DNA from 4 places in the Ensifer sp. ENS03 genome. Region 1 is predicted to be linked to each of the others. Evidence: predicted binding sites of a transcription regulator. Region 1 holds the regulator's gene; each other region holds the start of a gene.
The links. Region 1 encodes LexA, which represses DNA repair genes until DNA is damaged. Its sites were predicted from a motif close to TGTTCNNNNTGTGTTCNG; they were not measured.
Positions count from the first base shown of each region.

Region 2: the regulator LexA is predicted to act here: its motif matches at 1,560-1,577, upstream of IB263_RS33505 (putative DNA modification/repair radical SAM protein).
Region 3: the regulator LexA is predicted to act here: its motif matches at 3,435-3,452, upstream of dnaE (DNA polymerase III subunit alpha).
Region 4: the regulator LexA is predicted to act here: its motif matches at 2,602-2,619, upstream of IB263_RS10435 (ribonuclease T2).

Region 1 is NZ_JACVAV010000007.1:52,912-57,483, forward strand. Features, by position in the region: tRNA gene IB263_RS22420 (tRNA-Ala) at 237-312, shown strand; gene IB263_RS22425 (hypothetical protein) at 466-1,059, opposite strand; gene IB263_RS22430 (hypothetical protein) at 1,187-1,804, opposite strand; gene IB263_RS22435 (hypothetical protein) at 2,143-2,439, shown strand; gene lexA (transcriptional repressor LexA) at 2,676-3,398, shown strand; gene IB263_RS22445 (hypothetical protein) at 3,487-3,828, opposite strand; tRNA gene IB263_RS22450 (tRNA-Cys) at 4,029-4,102, opposite strand; gene IB263_RS22455 (thermonuclease family protein) at 4,255-4,572, opposite strand, start outside.
Region 2 is NZ_JACVAV010000020.1:20,025-24,596, reverse strand. Features, by position in the region: gene IB263_RS33510 (UdgX family uracil-DNA binding protein) at 1-316, opposite strand, end outside; gene IB263_RS33505 (putative DNA modification/repair radical SAM protein) at 313-1,536, opposite strand; gene hemH (ferrochelatase) at 1,758-2,804, shown strand; gene IB263_RS33495 (TspO/MBR family protein) at 3,048-3,545, opposite strand; gene IB263_RS33490 (fasciclin domain-containing protein) at 3,929-4,486, shown strand.
Region 3 is NZ_JACVAV010000018.1:1,246-5,817, reverse strand. Features, by position in the region: gene dnaE (DNA polymerase III subunit alpha) at 1-3,170, opposite strand, end outside; gene IB263_RS32890 (hypothetical protein) at 3,589-4,158, shown strand; gene IB263_RS32885 (DUF5680 domain-containing protein) at 4,242-4,572, shown strand, end outside.
Region 4 is NZ_JACVAV010000002.1:756,725-761,296, reverse strand. Features, by position in the region: gene IB263_RS10450 (thiamine pyrophosphate-binding protein) at 1-498, opposite strand, end outside; gene IB263_RS10445 (DMT family transporter) at 546-1,499, opposite strand; gene IB263_RS10440 (alpha/beta fold hydrolase) at 1,511-2,446, opposite strand; gene IB263_RS10435 (ribonuclease T2) at 2,633-3,415, shown strand; gene ettA (energy-dependent translational throttle protein EttA) at 3,625-4,572, shown strand, end outside.

The DNA of each region.
Region 1 (4,572 bases):
CCTGCTTGGCGTATACCGCCAACACTTCAACGTGGTTCACGTAGCGCCATCGTCAGGTTGCAGCGTAAACCCGCCGGCAGAGTTCGACAATGGGTGGAGTGCAGAAGCGGTTCAGAGACCGACCGCCTTCGGCGCCCGGCCGGATCGAACAACGCATATCGTGCAACGGCGTTCGAGCGGGCGCGCTGGCGCGCGTATTGACAGGATCGGCGCCGGTCGTGTTGACTGAATGCTACGGGGCCGTAGCTCAGTTGGGAGAGCGCCGCAATCGCACTGCGGAGGTCGAGGGTTCGACTCCCTTCGGCTCCACCAAAACGATCAGAAGGTGCCCGGTTGCCGAGGTATCGGAACAGCGGCTGATTTGTCATCAGCAGATCGCCAGTTCGAGTCTCTCTGGGGACACCACCATGCTAAGCCACCGTCCGGCCTTCGCGAAACGCTGCCCGATCCCGTGGCCACCTGTTTTCAGAGGCTGAACGGATCCCGCGCCGATCGCTTCTCGCTCGGTGCACTGAACGGGTCGGCTTTCTTCTCCTTGGACTTGCGGCCCTCGTCGGCGATGATCTCGTCGACCGCCCGCTGGCATTTCATCAGCTCGTCGGCCGCCGGGCCGGTGCCGCGCAGGCTGAGATTTGCGATGACGCGATCTTCAAACGCGATGGCCAAGGCCCGCTTGCGCACGAAGCCCGTCAGGAACTCGGCGTCGGTGACGTTCACGAACAGAAACTTTCCGCTCGCATCACCGGCGGCGGTCGCCGAGGCGCTCCAGGGATCGGTCTTGTCGAAGCGGAAGGTCAGGTCGTACTCTTTGCCGACCTCGAGCGACCTCCAGTCGTCGCTGGCGAAGCTCATATAGAGCGGCGACTCGGAGCCCTTGGGATAGAACCCAAGGCGCAAGGTGACCCCGCCGTCGAATACCGACGAGATGAAGCAGGAGCCCTCCATCGAGGTGTCGGATGCAACGGTCCAGCCGTCGACATCCTTCCACTTGATGATTTCGGACTCCTCAGCCGCGGCCGATCCCGCGGCGATCAGACAGCTTACCAATCCGACCAGCAATCTACGCATGCAAAACCCCCGTTTGCCCGCATTTTGATAGGTCCCCCCGTCACTGTCGAGGGTGCCTAGCCGATCCCAGGCAATATTTTAGGAATATTCACCTCTCTGCGGCAAGCGGACGCGCCCATCACATGGCGAAAGGATCTTTCGACGACTTGGTCTGGCCGCCGCCGGCAAAGGGATCGTTGTTCGGCGCATTGCCACCGGCGCCCGCAAAGGGATCGTTCGCCGCTCCCTGACCGCCATTCGGGATCAAGGCGCTCACCGCCTCCTGGCACTTGAACATCTCGCTTACCGCCTTCATCGAATCACGCAGGCTGAGGCTCGCGACGACGCGCCCCTCGAAGGCCAGCGCCAAGGTGTTTTTGCGAACGAATTCGGTAAAGAAGTCGGTGTTGGAAAAGTTGACGACAAGGGCCTTGGCTCCGGTCAGATCAACACCGAACGCAACGGCCGGCCACTGACGACCACGGTCGAGCTGCAAGGCAACATCGTATTCCCGCTGCGGCTCGATGGATTTCCATTCGGCATTGCCGATCGAAAGAAACGCCAGGTTCGTCGATCCCCGCGGATAAAAGCCGATACGAAGGATAGCGCCGGCGTCATAGCTCGTCGCCGCGTAACACGAGCCTCCCAGGGAAGGATCGGATCCCACCGTCCAGGCGTTGATCCGTTTCCAGATATTCGAACGCCCTTCTTCAGCAGACGCCGCTCCAGCCGTGAGCAACAGGCCGAGCACCACCAACGACAATCTATGCATGCAACCACCCCACTTTCCACGCAAAGTTATCTTTTTTTAGAGGCCTGTCGAGACGGTGAAGGCCCTTCCCCGCAGGGATTTTTGCGCGCCCCAGGCCCGATGCGAAAGCTGGCAGCTCCGATGCATTCTCCGCGCCGGTCCATAAAGAACGGCCGAGACGAGGTTGAGATGGAGCGGCTGGCGCAAATCAGCCACAGCCTGCGGGCAAAGAGCTGTTGAACAAGGCAGAGTGATCGCCATGCTTGCTGGACTTCGGAACGAAAGCGCGGTTCACATCGTTTACCACCCCGTAGTCCCACCCCTTCATCAAGTGGACGATCACCGTGCTTGCCGCCCTGCTTCTCGCTTCGATAGTCGCATCGCCCAATATGCCTGACGTCAAGCTCAGTGCCGCGACGGTGGATGAACTCCAGACCGATTTCGAACGGGCCGTGCCGTGCCATCAGATCGATGGACGCAATGTTTGGAAGGGCGCGCTCGCGTTCTACATCCAGTCCTTCGTTTATGACGGCGATACGCCCGTTGCGACCGATGCGGCCGACGCAGTGCTTCCGGAAGACAACAGCGCCGAAACGGTGAAGGAGTTCGAAGACGCCTGCTCGGCCTCGCAAGCGACTTAAGTCTCTCCGCGAAGAGAGCCGCGATTCGTTCGAATCACGCGCGCGACCGGCCTGCCCGGCGCTGTTTTGGGACGCAACCGTCGCCGAAAACCGCCCCGCTCCCGCAAAAGTGACCAATCGCCCCCCACAGAAGCAGCCAATTGCCTGAATTCACGGAATTTTAGGCACTTGCGGAACACATATGGAACAGATAGTGTCTGTTCTTGATTTGTTTCACGCCTCTGGAGCGACGTGCCATGCTGACCCGCAAGCAACAGGAATTGCTTCTGTTCATCCACGAACGCATGAAGGAGTCGGGCGTACCGCCGTCTTTCGATGAAATGAAGGACGCGCTCGACCTGGCGTCGAAGTCCGGCATTCACCGTTTGATCACGGCGCTCGAAGAGCGCGGGTTCATTCGCCGGTTGCCGAACCGGGCGCGCGCGCTCGAAGTCATCAAGCTTCCGGAAGCCTACGCCGCCGGCCAGCAACAGCCGCGCAGAGGCTTCTCGCCGAGCGTGATCGAGGGCAGCCTCGGAAAGCCGCCGGCCGCCGCTCCTGCCACGCCGAAGCCGGCGCCGGTCGCCGAAAGCACGTCTGTTTCCGTCCCGGTGATGGGGCGCATCGCTGCCGGCGTGCCGATCTCGGCGATCCAGAACAACACCCATGACATTACCGTTCCGCTCGACATGATCGGCAGCGGCGAGCATTACGCCCTCGAAGTAAAGGGCGATTCGATGATCGAGGCCGGCATCTTCGATGGCGACACGGTGATCATCCGCAACGGCAACTCGGCCAATCCCGGCGACATCATCGTGGCGCTCGTGGACGACGAGGAAGCGACGCTGAAGCGCTTCCGTCGCAAGGGCGCGTCGATTGCACTCGAAGCGGCCAACCCCGCCTACGAGACGCGCATTTTCGGACCGGATCGCGTGAAGATCCAGGGCAAGCTCGTCGGGCTGATCCGCCGCTACCATTGAATTCCAGGCAGAACGCCGAATCAAAAGAGCCTCGCCACAGAAAGTGGCGAGGCTCTTTCCATTTAAGGCGACCTGAAATCCAGATCGCTTATTCGTGGATCGTGTATTCGCCGAGTTCGCAGAGATCCTGCGTGTCCTCGGTCGTATCGAGGGCCGAGCCTTCCTCGAATTCGAATCGCATGTCGTATTTGCAGACGTCCCGCCCGTCGGATATGGTGATCTCCATGCTCTCGCCGGGGTTCAGGACCTGCCGACCGAAAACATCGTCTTCCCATTCATTGACGCCGACCGGCGACGTATAGAAATTCGTCAGTACCGCGCCGGTGTTGTTCTTCAGCTGGAAAACCAGGTCGTCCGCGCGCGCCTCCATAGCGGTCGCCGCAAAACACGCCAACGCCGTCAGGATCAGTCTCTTTTTCATTGATGCCATTGCCTCCGTTCTTAATGTTGACGGACGCTACCGATGCGGTTGATCTCAGCGGAGTCATCGTTCCCCCTCTACCGAATTCACCGAAGCGATAAGATCCGACGGAGGCATAGGAGACGTGGCTTGCGCGGACGTGGGGTCGCGAATTTTACCGCGCTGCCCTAAGGCAGAACGCCAAACCAAATTTAACGAGGTGAGATTATTGGAGGCCTCGCCCGGAATTGAACCGGGGTACAAGGATTTGCAGTCCTCTGCGTCACCACTCCGCCACGAGGCCTCACAGCTCGGATAACCAAGCGTTGGCGCGGATTTAGAATGATTGCAGAAAAACCGCAAGAGGCATTTTCTGAAAAACGCGCCGTCGAATTGCAGGACGGATACTTTCCACAGAACGATCGACGATGTCCGCCGATCGTCTCCCAGCTGATCTCAGCACCAGGGCGTCGGGCGCCCTTCCCACGGCCGCACGAGCCCCTCGGAAACGAGTACACGTCCAAGAGATTGGTCACCGCGTGTGACCAGGCGCAGTTTCTCGCCGGCCTTGGCATCTGATCGCCCTCCCGCCGAGATCAGCCTGAAGTCGCCAGCATTCAGCAATTCGCGCAGGCGCTGCTTGGCGTAGAAGCCGCGCGAACGCTCCTTGTCGCAGCTTGCCTGGCGGATTCGCGGTGCATCGACATCGGCGACGCGGATCGTCTCGCCATGGAAGACGAAGGTCGCGCCATCGATCACGCAGTTGTCGTTGCG
Region 2 (4,572 bases), on a different contig from region 1:
GTTTGCGACCGAGCGGATCGGCGGGCGAGAGCGGCTCGCCCTCGCGCCTGTCGAGGCGCCAAAGCGCGCGATAAAGGAGCGCCAAGCGTTCTGGTGCTGAATGCCAGATCACGGACTGCGCCAAAGTCATGAAGGCTTGAGGAACGCGTGCTGCGTGCTCGCCTGTAGTCTCCGGGAGAAAGGCCCTGTCGAATAGGCCGCCCGCGCTATTCCAGTCAATTTGGTCGGGGGCGATCCGGTGGCTGATAGCGCGCCTGGCGGCATTTCGCCAGGCATCAAAAGTTCCCTTGTCCGGAAGTGAGACCCCGTAAGTCATAGAAGCTGAAGTTGCTTTGGCGGGGGCGCCAGGCGCGCGCGCAGATCGCCGCTGTCCGTCAAACCGCCGGGGCTCCAGCCGGGCAGGGCAACGAAGGGGCGGGCCTTTCGTGTCAGCGCTCCCATTCGAGCGAGATCCTCGACACGGAGGCGGCGGTTGCGTCGCGCGGTGATGATGCGGTCGACCACGCGCGTCCCAAATCCCGGCACGCGCAGAAGCGTATCGCGGGAGGCGAGGTTGACGTCGACCGGAAAGAATTGCCGGTTCTGCAGCGCCCATGCCGTCTTCGGATCGAGCTCCAGATCCAGAAAGCCTCCTTGCGTGCCGGTCGCGATCTCGTCGGTCGTAAAGCCATAAAATCGCAGAAGCCAGTCGGCCTGATAGAGCCGGTGCTCGCGAACAAGCGGTGGCTGAACCAGGGGAAGCGCAGAGGAAGCGTCCGGGATCGGTGAGAACGCCGAATAGTAAACGCGCCGCAGCTTGTAACCGCTATAAAGCCGGGTTGCGCAGGACAGGATGGCGGTATCGTCGGCGCCATCAGCGCCGACAATCATCTGCGTGCTCTGGCCGGCAGGGGCAAAGCGTTGCGGCTTGCGGCCGGTGTGGGTCTTGTCTTGCGCGGCTTCACCTTCCAGCCGAACCTGTGCCATGGCGGCACGAATGGTTTCCGGCCGCTTCTCCGGCGCGAACTTCCTTACGCTCGAATCCCTTGGAAGTTCGACATTTATTGACAACCGGTCGGCCCAAAGGCCGGCCTCACGAATGAGCTCAGCCTGTGCGTCGGGGATGGTCTTGAGGTGAATGTAGCCTTTAAATTCGTGGACTTCTCTCAGCGTTCGGGCAATGCGGACCATGTCGGCCATGGTCTGGTCAGGCGAGCGGATGATACCGGAGGAGAGAAACAAGCCTTCAATGTAGTTGCGTCGGTAAAACTCGAGCGTCAATGATACCACTTCTTCGACGCTAAACCGCGCGCGCTCGACATTGGAACTGACGCGATTGATGCAATAGGCACAGTCGAAGATGCAGAAGTTCGTCATCAGGATCTTTAATAGCGATATGCATCGCCCATCTGGCGTGTAGGCATGGCAAATACCGCTCCCACCGGAAGATCCTATTCCTCCTTTGCGTGAATCTCGCTTCTCGCCACCGCTCGAGGCGCATGAGGCGTCGTACTTGGCTGCGTCCGATAGGATCGCCAGCTTCTTTCCAAGTGCCATAGGTGTCATGACGCGACTTTAGATGTTCACGTTATGTTCGTCAAGGTTTCGCGGGGAGCCGCAGGCGAATGTCGAAGATGAACGGTCGCTGTGTTCCGCTTCCAGTATCGGAGCTTTCAATCAAGAACGCTTTCCCTGGTCGCTTCAGAATTTTCAGTCGCCGCTGATCCATCCCGCATTCCATGCGTATTTCATTGGGTTGATAAATGAAGAAGGATGTGATGCTCAAAAAACCTGCCAGTCACCCCAATATTAAACACGGCGGCATTGGAGTGCTGCTGGTCAATCTCGGCACGCCCGATGGCACCGACTACACCTCGATGCGCCGCTACCTGAAGGAGTTTCTGACCGACCGCCGGGTGATCGAGTGGTCGCGACTGTTCTGGTACCCGATCCTGTTCGGCATCGTGCTCAACACCCGCCCCGGCAAGGTCGGCAAGGCCTATGAGACGATCTGGAACAAGGACTTGAACGAAAGCTACCTCCGGACCTACACCCGCAACCAGTCCGAACTGATGGCGAAGTCCTTCGCCGACCAGCCTAACGTCATCGTCGACTGGGGCATGCGCTACGGCCAGCCGTCGATCGCCTCGCGCATGGACGCACTGCAGAAGGCCGGCTGCGAACGCATTCTCGTCTTCCCGCTCTATCCGCAATATGCCGCCGCCACCACCGCCACCGTTAATGACAAGGCCTTCGAGGCGCTTCTGAAGATGCGCTGGCAGCCGGCACTGCGCACCGTTCCGCCCTACCACGACGATCCCGTCTACATCGACGCTCTGGCAACCTCGATCGAGCGTCACTTGGCGACGCTCGACTGGGTGCCGGAGGTGGTTCTGACCTCCTTCCACGGCATTCCGAAGAGCTATTTCGACAAGGGCGATCCCTACTACTGCCAGTGCCAGAAGACCGCGCGGCTTTTGCGCGAAAAGCTCGGCTGGTCGAAGGAGAAGCTGCAGGTCACCTTCCAGTCGCGCTTCGGGCCTGAGGAATGGCTGCAGCCCGATACCGACAAGACGGTCGAAAAACTTGCGCAGGACGGTGTCAAGCGCATTGCCGTCCTCAACCCGGGCTTCGTCTCCGACTGTCTGGAAACGTTGGAAGAGATCGCCGAGCAGGCGGCCGAAAGCTTCCATCACAATGGCGGCGAGAAGTTCACCCACATCCCCTGCCTGAACGACAGCGCCGAAGGCATGGCCGTGCTCGAACACGTCGTGCGCCGGGAGCTTGCCGGCTGGCTACAGGAAAACCGGGAAAATAGCTTGTAAGTCGCCCCAAATTTACTCGGATTTCCTTTCCTGGATGTCCAGGCATATTTCGCGATAGTCCTACACAAGGTCTTGCTCAGGAGATTGTTTGCTCAACAGTTCGTCGACTCTCATCGCGGCAAGCGCGTAGGTCTCGAAAAGAAGATCGAATTGCTCGAGCGCGTAGCTGTTTACGAGGCAACGCAAGGGGCAACGCGAGCTCGCCCGAAAGCGAGAACACCTATGCCCTGCGCGCCAACGCCATCAATTGAGAAACCAGATTGCGAAATTCAGTACAGCCGCAAAGGAGACCCACGCTGCGAGCGGCAAGAGGCAAAGTGCCGCTTTCTTGTCGAGGCGCCAGGCCTGCGCGATCGTTGCGAGGATAAACCCGATTTGCACGATGATGTTCACCAGACCGGCGACCGGACTTTGCATGGCGAAGAACATCCAGGACCACAACGCATTGAGGGCGAGCTGAACGTAAAATAGCGCCAGTGCCGTCAGCCTGCCCGGCGTCCTGGCAGGGAGGATCAAGAGCCGCCAGGCAGCGTAAGCCATGAGGATGTAAAGCGTTGTCCAGACCGGAGCAAACACCCAGTTCGCAGGATTAAAACTCGGCTTCTCCAGCGCTGAATACCAGCGTTCGAGGTTTGGATAGGTCGCCAATTGTCCTAGCATGGATGTCGCGCCGACCGGTACAATCGCAAATGCCAGCGCACGGACCCATCTTCTTTTGTCAGTGGAAGTTCGTTGCAACATTCTTCTACCCCCTAATGCGGTGCCAACGCTGACCAGACCTGTCTCATTCGGTGAGGACTGCCAGATCCGCTGGCGGCGCTGGCGAGCGGTTGCCGTCGAAGCGCGAGCCGACGGCTGACTTTTCTTCCTTTACGTACGACCTTGCTGATTGGATCAGCGAATTGAAGTTGGGATCTTACGCGGCCCGGCGAGCCCAATCCCGTTCTCACGCATTCACTGAAGCAGCGGTCCAACATTGGGTCGGTTTTCCGCAACGTCGGTCATATCGGACGCGACGGTGATCCAGTTTGGTAAAGACGGCGTATTGATGGTGCTGGACAACGTCTGGCGAACATCGGTTGGGAACGCCCGCATGGTGCGGGCCAGCAAGGAGGAATGCACGAATGAAACGGTCCCTAAGACGTACCGCCGCGATCGCGTCTACTTTCGCTCTCGTAGCCTTCGCTGCTAATGCCGACAACCCCATGGTCGGTGGAGCGGCCATGTCCGAAAGCAAAAACATCGTGGAAAACGCAGCAAATTCGAAGGACCACACGACACTCGTTGCAGCAGTGAAAGCCGCCGGTCTCGTGGATACGCTGTCCGGTGATGGCCCGTTCACCGTGTTTGCGCCGACGAACGCAGCTTTCGATGCCTTGCCTGCCGGCACTGTCGACACACTCCTGAAACCCGAGAACAAAGAAAAGCTCGCCAAAGTGCTGACTTGTCATGTCGTGGCTGCCAATGCGCTTTCCGATGCAGTCGGCAAGATGATTGCCGATGACGGAGGGAACCATTCAGTCAAGACCGTGGGCGGTTGCACGCTTTCGGCAAAGATGGATGGCGACAAGATCACACTCACTGACGAAACGGGTGGCATTGCCACTGTAACGATCGCCGACGTCAAGCAGTCAAACGGTGTCATTCATGTGATCGACAAAGTGCTGCTTCCGAAAGCGTAGTAAAACATAAGAACGGGTCGTGGTTGACCACATGCGTTTGCCGCCGGCTAGGTCGGCGGCAAACTGGCAACATCGGTCCCTGCGCC
Region 3 (4,572 bases), on a different contig from region 1:
AGCAGGTCTCGATACTGGTGCAGCATCTCGGAGAACAGTACCGCCTCGAACTGGCCGGAGGAATCCGAGAAGGCAATGATTCCCATCTTGTTGCCGGTGCGCGTCTTGCGCTCCTGCTTCGAGGTTACGGTTCCGGCGAGCCTTCCGGCCGTCGCCCCCTTCTTCACAGCGCCTGCGAAATCGCCGAAGGTCTGCACGCGCATCTTGGCGAGCAGCGCATTGTAGGTGTCGAGCGGATGGGCAGACAGATAGAAGCCCAGAACCTGGAACTCGCGGTGCAGCTTTTCCGAGGCAAGCCACGGCGTGTAGGTCGGAAGCGCAATGCGCTCCGGCCCGGTGGCCGCCCCTGCGCCGAACATGTCGCTCTGCCCGCTCGTCTTGTTTTCCTGAGCCCGCTGGGCAAACCCGAGAATACGATCGAGCCCGCCGACCAGCTCCGCCCGGTCGTAGCCGAAGCAATCGAAGGCGCCGGCGGCAATCAGGCTTTCAAAAACGCGACGGTTGAGCAGCTTGGGGTCGATCCGGAGGCAGAAGTCTTCGAGGCTTGCGAAGGCCTTGTCGCCTCGAACCTCGACGATGTGTTCGACCGCTGACTCGCCCACGCCCTTGATCGCCGCAAGCGAGTAATAGATGCGGCTTTCGCCCGTCTGGAAGTGCCGGAACGAGGTCTGTACCGACGGGGCGATCACCTCGATGCCCAGACGCTTGGCATCCTGGCGGAAGTCGTTGACCTTTTCGGTGTTGGACATGTCGAGCGTCATCGACGCCGCCAGGAACTCCACCGGATAGTGCGCCTTCATGTAGGCGGTCTGATAGGACACGATCGCATAGGCCGCCGCGTGCGACTTGTTGAAGCCGTAGTTGGCGAACTTGGCGAGCAGGTCGAAAATGAGGTCGGCCTGCGGCTTCGACACCTCGTTCTTGACGGCGCCGTCGACGAAACGGGCGCGCTGCTTGTCCATCTCCTCCTTGATCTTCTTACCCATGGCGCGGCGCAGAAGATCGGCCTCGCCGAGCGAGTAGCCAGAGAGCACCTGGGCGATCTGCATCACCTGCTCCTGGTAAACGATAACGCCCTGCGTTTCCTTGAGCAGGTGGTCGATCTTCGGATGGATCGACTCGACCTCTTCCTCGCCATGCTTACGGGCGTTATAGACCGGGATGTTCTCCATCGGGCCTGGGCGATAGAGCGCCACGAGTGCGATGATGTCCTCGATGCAGTCGGGCCGCATGCCGATCAGCGCCTTGCGCATGCCGGCACTTTCCACCTGGAACACGCCGACCGTTTCGCCGCGCGACAGCATCTCGTAGGTCTTCAGATCATCGAGTGGGATGCTCGCGAGATCGACCTCGATGCCGCGCTGCTTGACGAAATCGACCGCGACCTTCAACACCGTCAGCGTCTTCAGGCCGAGGAAATCGAACTTGACGAGACCGGCCTGCTCGACCCACTTCATGTTGAACTGGGTGACCGGCATGTCGGAGCGCGGATCGCGATACATCGGCACCAGCTGCGACAACGGCCGGTCGCCGATCACGATACCGGCGGCGTGGGTCGAGGCGTGGCGGTAAAGGCCTTCGATCTTCTGGGCGATATCGAGAAGGCGGGCGACCACCGGCTCCTTCTCGGCCTCTTCCTGCAGGCGCGGCTCCTCCTCGATCGCCTTGGAAAGCGGCGTCGGGTTGGCGGGGTTGTTGGGCACCAGCTTGCAGATCTTGTCGACCTGACCATAGGGCATTTCGAGCACGCGACCGACGTCGCGCAAGGCGGCACGGGCCTGCAGCGAACCGAAGGTGATGATCTGCGCCACCTGTTCGCGACCGTACTTGCGCTGAACGTAGCGGATCACCTCTTCGCGCCGGTCCTGGCAGAAGTCGATGTCGAAGTCGGGCATCGAGACGCGCTCGGGATTGAGGAAGCGTTCGAACAGCAACGAGAAGCGCATCGGATCGACGTCGGTGATCGTCAGCGCATAGGCGACGAGCGAGCCGGCGCCCGAGCCGCGGCCCGGCCCGACGGGGATGTCGTGCTGCTTGGCCCATTTGATGAAGTCGGCAACGATCAGGAAGTAGCCGGGGAATTTCATGCGCTCGATGACGCTCAATTCGAAGGCCAGGCGCTCGCGGTACTCCTCTTGGGTGTAGCCGGGCGCCATACCGAGTCTCGCGAGACGGTCTTCGAGGCCCTCCTCCGCCTGGCGACGCAGTTCGTCCGACTCGGCGCGCTCGGCCTCCTCCGGATCCGCCGTCGCGCCGGTAAAGCGCGGCAGGATCGGCCCACGGGTCTTCAGCATGAAGGAGCAGCGTCGGGCGATCTCGATCGTGTTTTCCAGTGCCTCGGGCAGATCGGCAAACAGCGCCGCCATTTCTTTGCGGCTCTTCAGATAATGGTCCGGTGTCAGGCGGAACCGGCTGTCGTCCGACACCATGGCGTTGTGCGCTACCGCCATCAGGGCGTCATGCGCCTCATAGTCGGAGGGCGACGGGAAGAAGGCTTCGTTGGTGGCGACAAGCGGAATGTCGAACTTGTAGGCAAGCTCGATCATCCGGCTCTCGTGCCGCCGGTCGTGGCCACCGTGGCGCTGCAGCTCGATATAGAGCCGATCGCCAAAGAGATCATGCAAGGCTTCGAGACGCGCTTCGGCGAGCGCCGTGGAGCCCGCCTTCATGGCGATATCCACCGGGCCACCGGACGCGCCGGTCAGCGCAATCAAGCCCTCTGTGCCGCATTCGCCAAGCCAGGAGCGCGTAATGCGCGTCGCCTGGCTGCCCTCGCCGCTCAGATAGGCACGACTGACGAGATCGACGAGGCGCGTATAGCCGTTATCTGTGGCGGCGATGAGCACGATCGATGGCAGCTTTGCGAGCTGATGCCCATGGCCGCGCCGATCTCCCTCGGTCTCGTCTTCCATGTCGATCGCCAGCTGGCAGCCGGTGATCGGCTGCAGCCCGTCACCGGCCGCCTTCTGCGAGAATTCAAGGGCTGCGAAAAGATTGTTGGTGTCGGCGATCCCGATCGCCGGCTGGTTATCGGCGACCGCCTTGCCGATGACCTTCTTCAGCGGCAGAGCGCCTTCGAGCAAGGAGAAGGCAGAGTGGACGCGCAGATGCACGAACTGCGGATCCGTGCCGAGCGCCTCACTCGATGCTGCCTTGCTGTCGTCTGCCATTGTCGCACCCTGATTCCTGTCCCGTCGGAAGGATATCCCGTTTATCGCCCGTCATGTCCAGATTCCCCTGGCATGTCGTCCCCCTTATTCAACGGGGATGAGACGCTTTGCGGAGGTGCTTGAGAGAAGATGTTGACGCCCGCCTTCAGAGGCCGAGCGCAATGAAAGAGATGCTTGCGATGAACAGGCTCATCGACGCGAAGGCGGCGAGGTCACGAACAAAATCAGTCATAACATGGCTCCTTTTCCGTTATGTTTTTACTTTGTTCTATTTTTGTTCGCGCGTCAAGCAGTGCACAGGCATTCTGTTCACGATGGTTAACATCGCGCCCGAATGCAGGTTAACTGACGACGAAGCCGCTTGAGGAAAGCGCGGCGCCCGCATATCAAGAGGAACGACCACGCGGAGCGCTCCGACATGCTTGCACGCCTGATTCTCCCCTTGCTGATCCTGCTTCCGACCACCGTCTCCGCAGCAGAGACGATAGACCCCGCCCGCATCGTCTCGGCGGCGAGCGGCGACTGGAACAAGGACGGGAGCCAGGATCTCGCGCTCATCGTACGACCCGCCCAAGGCAGCGACGAGGACAACGGCATCTATCTCTACCTCACCGGCGACAACGGCGCGCTGGCATTAAAGTCGGCCATTCCGAACAAGGTCTGGGGTCAGTTCGAACTCGTCGGCCAAGCGCCGTCGATCGAGGCGCTGCCGAGCGGCTCGTTGCTCATCACCAGTCAGAACGATGCCATCGGGCGCGACCGCTGGGAACAGAAGCTGACGGTCGCCTATCGCAACTTCGACTTCGTCGTGGCGGGCTACACCTACTCGTCCTACGATACGCTCGATCCGGACAACACCGCGCAATGCGACCTCAACGTGCTGACGGGCAAGGGCAAATCGAACGACAAGCCAATCACCGCGAAAGGCGAGCTCATCCTTCTCAAGGACTGGAGCGACGATCGCGGGCAGAAGGCGTGCGGTCCGTAATAACTGGGTGATTGTTCTCCATTTGTTCTTTACAACTTCAGCGGATCGCGACATCCTCCGGCGCGAACGTATGAGGAACAATCATGGCCGCGCTCGAAGCACTCAGAGAATTCATCGTTGAAGCCAAATCAAAAACCTATGTCGGCGGCGGCGGGCAGCGACCGTCGTCACGCCCGGGTTCCCACGACATCGGCTACGAGCGGGATAGCTGGCGCTACCTCGACAGCTATTTCGGCGGGACCGATTTCGCAGGCCAGGAGACCGTGTGGCAGAATGACGAGCCGCACTGGGCGATGAACTACTTCGGCCGGATCATCCGTCCTGACCTCATAAACGGCGAAAAGGCAGGCGTCGTCATCAGGGCGGCGCTTCAGGCGATGTACCGCGACAAGCGGCATTTCCTCGGCGGCACGG
Region 4 (4,572 bases), on a different contig from region 1:
GCTGCGGGTCAGCATGTCCTCGGGGAGCGTCAGCACGACAGGGCCGGGGCGGCCGGACGTGGCGACCGCGAAGGCGCGGGTGACGAATTCCGGAATGCGGGCGGGATCGTCGATCTCGCCCACCCATTTGGCGACCTCGGTGAAGGCGCGGCGGTATTCGATCTCCTGGAAGGCCTCGCGCTCGCGCGCTTCGCTCTGCACCTGGCCGATGAAGAGGATCATCGGGATCGAATCCTGCTTGGCGACATGGAGGCCGGCGGAAGCGTTGGTCGCGCCAGGGCCGCGGGTCACCATGCAGATGCCGGGCTCGCCGGTCAGCCGCCCCCAGGCATCCGCCATCATCGCGGCCCCGCCTTCCTGGCGGCAGACGAGCACGTCGATGTTGGTGTCGTAAAGCGCGTCGAGCACGGCGAGATAGCTTTCACCCGGCACGCAGGCGATGCGCTTCACCCCGTTGGCGACGAGCGCGTCAACGATGAGCTGACCTCCAGTTTTCATGATATTCCTCCCGATGGTCTTTCTTTTGTTTTCAGATGGCTTTGTTGTCAGATGGCTGGCGACACCGGAGCGACGCTCGTGTCCTTGTGCACGCGGCGCTCGCGCCAGATGATGTAGAGGCCGGAGCCGATGATGATGGCGATTCCGAGCCACTTCAGCGCGTCGGGCAGGTCGCCGAAGACGAGCCAGCCGAAGATCGTGGCCGAAACGATTTCGAGATATTGCAGCGGCGCCAGCACCGAGGCCGGGGCGGCGCGATAGGCATAGACCCCGAGCACGCCTGAAATGGTGGCGGTGATGCCGACGCCGAGCAGGTAATACCAGGTGTACCCTTCCGGCCAGACCGGATCGAAGATGCCGGAACCGGTGCCTTCGCCGAAATAAAGCAGCACGAGACAGAAGAGCGCGCCCCAGACGCCGGCGTGAAACTGCATCGACCAGGGGTCCTCATTTTGCGCGACCATGCGGGTGACGAGCAGGAAAACGGCAAGACCGAAGGCGGCCACAACAGGCAGAAGGGCGATCCAGCCGACCTCCTGCATGCTCGGCTGGATGACGAGTAGCGCGCCGAAGAAGCCGACACCGCAGGCGGTGTAGCGCCGCCAGCCGATCGTCTCCTTCAGGAAGATGCTGCCGAGGATCGTGAGGATGATCGGCTCGACGAAGAAGATCGCGATCGCGTCGGCGACTTCCATAACCTTCAGCGTGGTAATGAAGGAGAGCATGGTCACAACCAGCAGACCGCCGCGCAATGCGTGCAGCCCGGTCTTCTTCCAGGTGAGATCAAACAGGCTGCCGCGGAAGAGCACGATCGGCAGGATGAAGACGACCTGCAGCAGAAAGCGCACGGCGGTGATTTCGGCCGAGGGAACGGTGGCGATCGCGAGCTTGGCGAAGATGTCGATCAGCGGCGACAGAAGCACCGAGATCACCATCAGCGTCAGCCCGAAGGAGATGCGGTTGTGGTCGGCGGCGATCTTGGGAAGCGACATGTCGGCCATGATATTTCCGGTCAGCGCCGCCCTGCGACGGCGCGCAGGCACCAGGCGGCAAAGTCGGCCGTCGCCTCGTCCCGGCCGAGTTCGTTCAGTGTTTCGTGGCGCATGCCGTCATAGACGGTGACGCTAACGTCGCTGAGACCGGCGGCTTTCATCTTCGTGCCAAGCCAGCGGACGGCGTTGCCCATCTCGGTCGACGGGTCAGCGCTGCCGCCGACGAGATGAATGGGCAGGTTTTTCCGGAGCCGCGCCAGCCGGTCGGGCCGGGCGCCATCGAAGGACAGGCGGAAAAGATCGAGCCAGAGCGAGACCGTCGCATCGAAGCCGCAGAGCGGGTCGGCGGCGTATTTGGCGACCTCGGCATCGTCGCGCGACAGCCAGTCGAGATCGGTCTTGCGATCCTTGATGGCGCCGCCCCACATGCCGAAGGTGAGCTTGGTCAGAAGCGGGCTCGGCACGTCAGACCCTTTGAGCGCCTTTTCGATCTTCAGGATCACCTGTCCGCCACGGCCGGCAAGGCCCGGCCGGAAGTTGGAGTTCCAGACGGCAAGCGCATCGTAGAGGCCGGGATCGGTTTCGGCGGCATTGAGCGCGATCAGTCCACCCATGGAATGGCCGAAGAGGATGACCGGCAAGCCCGGATGGGCGGTGGTCGCAATCTCCCGCACTGCCCGGATGTCCGCGAATATCTTGTCGAGGCCGTCGCGGCTTGCGAACATCCCAAGCTGGGCGTCAGGCGCCTGCGTCGCGCCGTGGCCGCGATGGTCGTGGGCATAGACATGGAAGCCGTGGCCGGCCATCGCCTCGGCAAAGCGGGCATATCGGCCGGAATGCTCGGCAAGGCCATGGCTGACGAGAAGGATGCCGCGGGCTTCTGTGGTTGCCGGAAAATGCCGCCAGCTCAAGCTGGCACCGGTCGGGCTCTGATGCGTCTTCACCTGCCCGAACATCTCTACTCCCGGAAGCAATCGACAGACCTTTGAGATTTCAAATCGATTTGCGTGGCAAAGGCAATCGCCGCTTGTTGATCGTTGCACATGAGGTCACAAGCGATTTGACGGTGCATTACATTAGGGGTTGCAATTTTCCCGTTTTGGGCGATATTTGTTCCCGTTTTGTTTTTGCGGGAGGATATCATGGTCCGTTTTTGTAAAGCGATATCAGGTTCTGTGGCGGGCATCCTGGCAGCGCTGACGCTGTTGCTTGGTTCCGGCGCCTTTGCTGCCGGTGAAGACGCATCCAAGGGTGCTCCGCCGGCGAGTTCAACCAGCCGCACCGACTACGTACTGGCGGTCAGCTGGCAGCCCGGTTTCTGCGAGACGCGGCCGCAACGCAAGGAATGCGAGAGCCAGACGGCGGAACGCTTCGATGCCACCAACCTCTCGCTGCATGGCCTGTGGCCGCTGCGCAAGAGCTATTGCGGGGTCGCGGCAGAAGCGCGGGCAACCGACCGCAAGGGCAGCTGGCTGGAGCTGCCGAAGCTTGCCATGGCCGACGACACCGCGGCGCGGCTGCTTATCGCCATGCCCGGCGTGCAGTCCGGTCTCGACCGGCACCAGTGGCTGCGAAGCGGCACCTGCCAGAGCGGCTCGGTCGACGACTATTTCTCGGTGCAGCTACGCATGCTGGAAGAGCTCAACCGCTCGGCGGTCGGGGCACTTTTCCGCCAGCGTGTGGGTGCGGAACTCGATGAGGCGGCGATCAAGCAGGCCTTCGACCAGAGTTTTGGCGCTGGAGCCGGCGACCGGGTGCGCATGCGCTGCCAGAACGTGCAGGGCCGCAGCATCATCACCGGGCTGACGATCGGGCTCACGGGCGATGTCATGAAGGCTGCGAGCCTCGGGCCGCTGATCCAGGCCGCAGGCACGACCGAGTTCAAATGCGCCAAGGGTATCGCCGATACTGCCGGTCGCGGGTAGGGCGTTTCGCCCGGTCGGCCATGGCAGCGCCTTATGGTGCGGCCTTGACCGCGCCGGCTTTAGGCGCCTTCCGGGAGAGCCTGCCGGGCGTTCCGATGGGGATGTTCGTTTTGGGATAGGGCGGGGGCGGATGCCTTTGATCATTGCCCCCTTCCTATAATTCGCCTACATAGCGGGCAAATTTCCTTATCCCTGCGGAGCATTCCCTCATGGCACGTCAGTTCATCTACCATATGGCCGGACTTAATAAGTCCTACGGCGCGAAGAAGGTTCTCGAGAACGTTCATCTGTCGTTCTACCCGGATGCCAAGATCGGTATCCTCGGCCCGAACGGTGCCGGTAAGTCGACGGTTCTGCGCATCATGGCCGGCCTCGACAAGGAATTCACCGGCGAGGCCTGGGTGGCCGAAGGTGCGACCGTCGGATACCTGCCGCAGGAGCCGCAGCTCGATCCGACGAAGACGGTGCTTGAAAACGCCATGGAAGGCGTCGCCAAGAAGAAGGCGATCGTCGACCGCTACAACGAACTGATGATGAACTATTCCGACGAGACGGCGGAAGAGGGCGCCAAGCTCCAGGATATCATCGACAGCCAGAACCTCTGGGATCTGGAAAGTCAGGTCGAAATGGCCATGGAAGCGCTGCGCTGCCCGCCGGGCGACGCGGAAGTCACCAACCTGTCGGGCGGTGAAAAGCGTCGTGTCGCGCTCTGCAAGCTGCTGCTCTCGCAGCCGGACCTGCTGCTCCTCGACGAACCGACCAACCACCTCGACGCCGAGACGATCGCCTGGCTCGAAAAGCACCTGCGCGAGTATCCGGGCGCCGTGCTGATGATCACCCACGACCGTTACTTCCTCGACAACGTCACCGGCTGGATCCTCGAGCTCGACCGCGGCCGCAGCATCCCCTACGAGGGCAACTACTCGGCCTACCTGGTTGCGAAGGCCAAGCGCATGCAGCAGGAAGGTCGCGAAGAGGCGTCCCGCCAGAAGGCGATCGCTCGCGAACAGGAATGGATCGCATCCAGCCCCAAGGCTCGTCAGGCCAAGTCTAAGGCGCGTATCCGCTCCTATGACGAACTGGTCAACGCGGCGGAAAACCAGCGTCCCGGCGACGCGCAGATCATCATCCCGGTCGGCGAACGTCTCGGCCAGGTG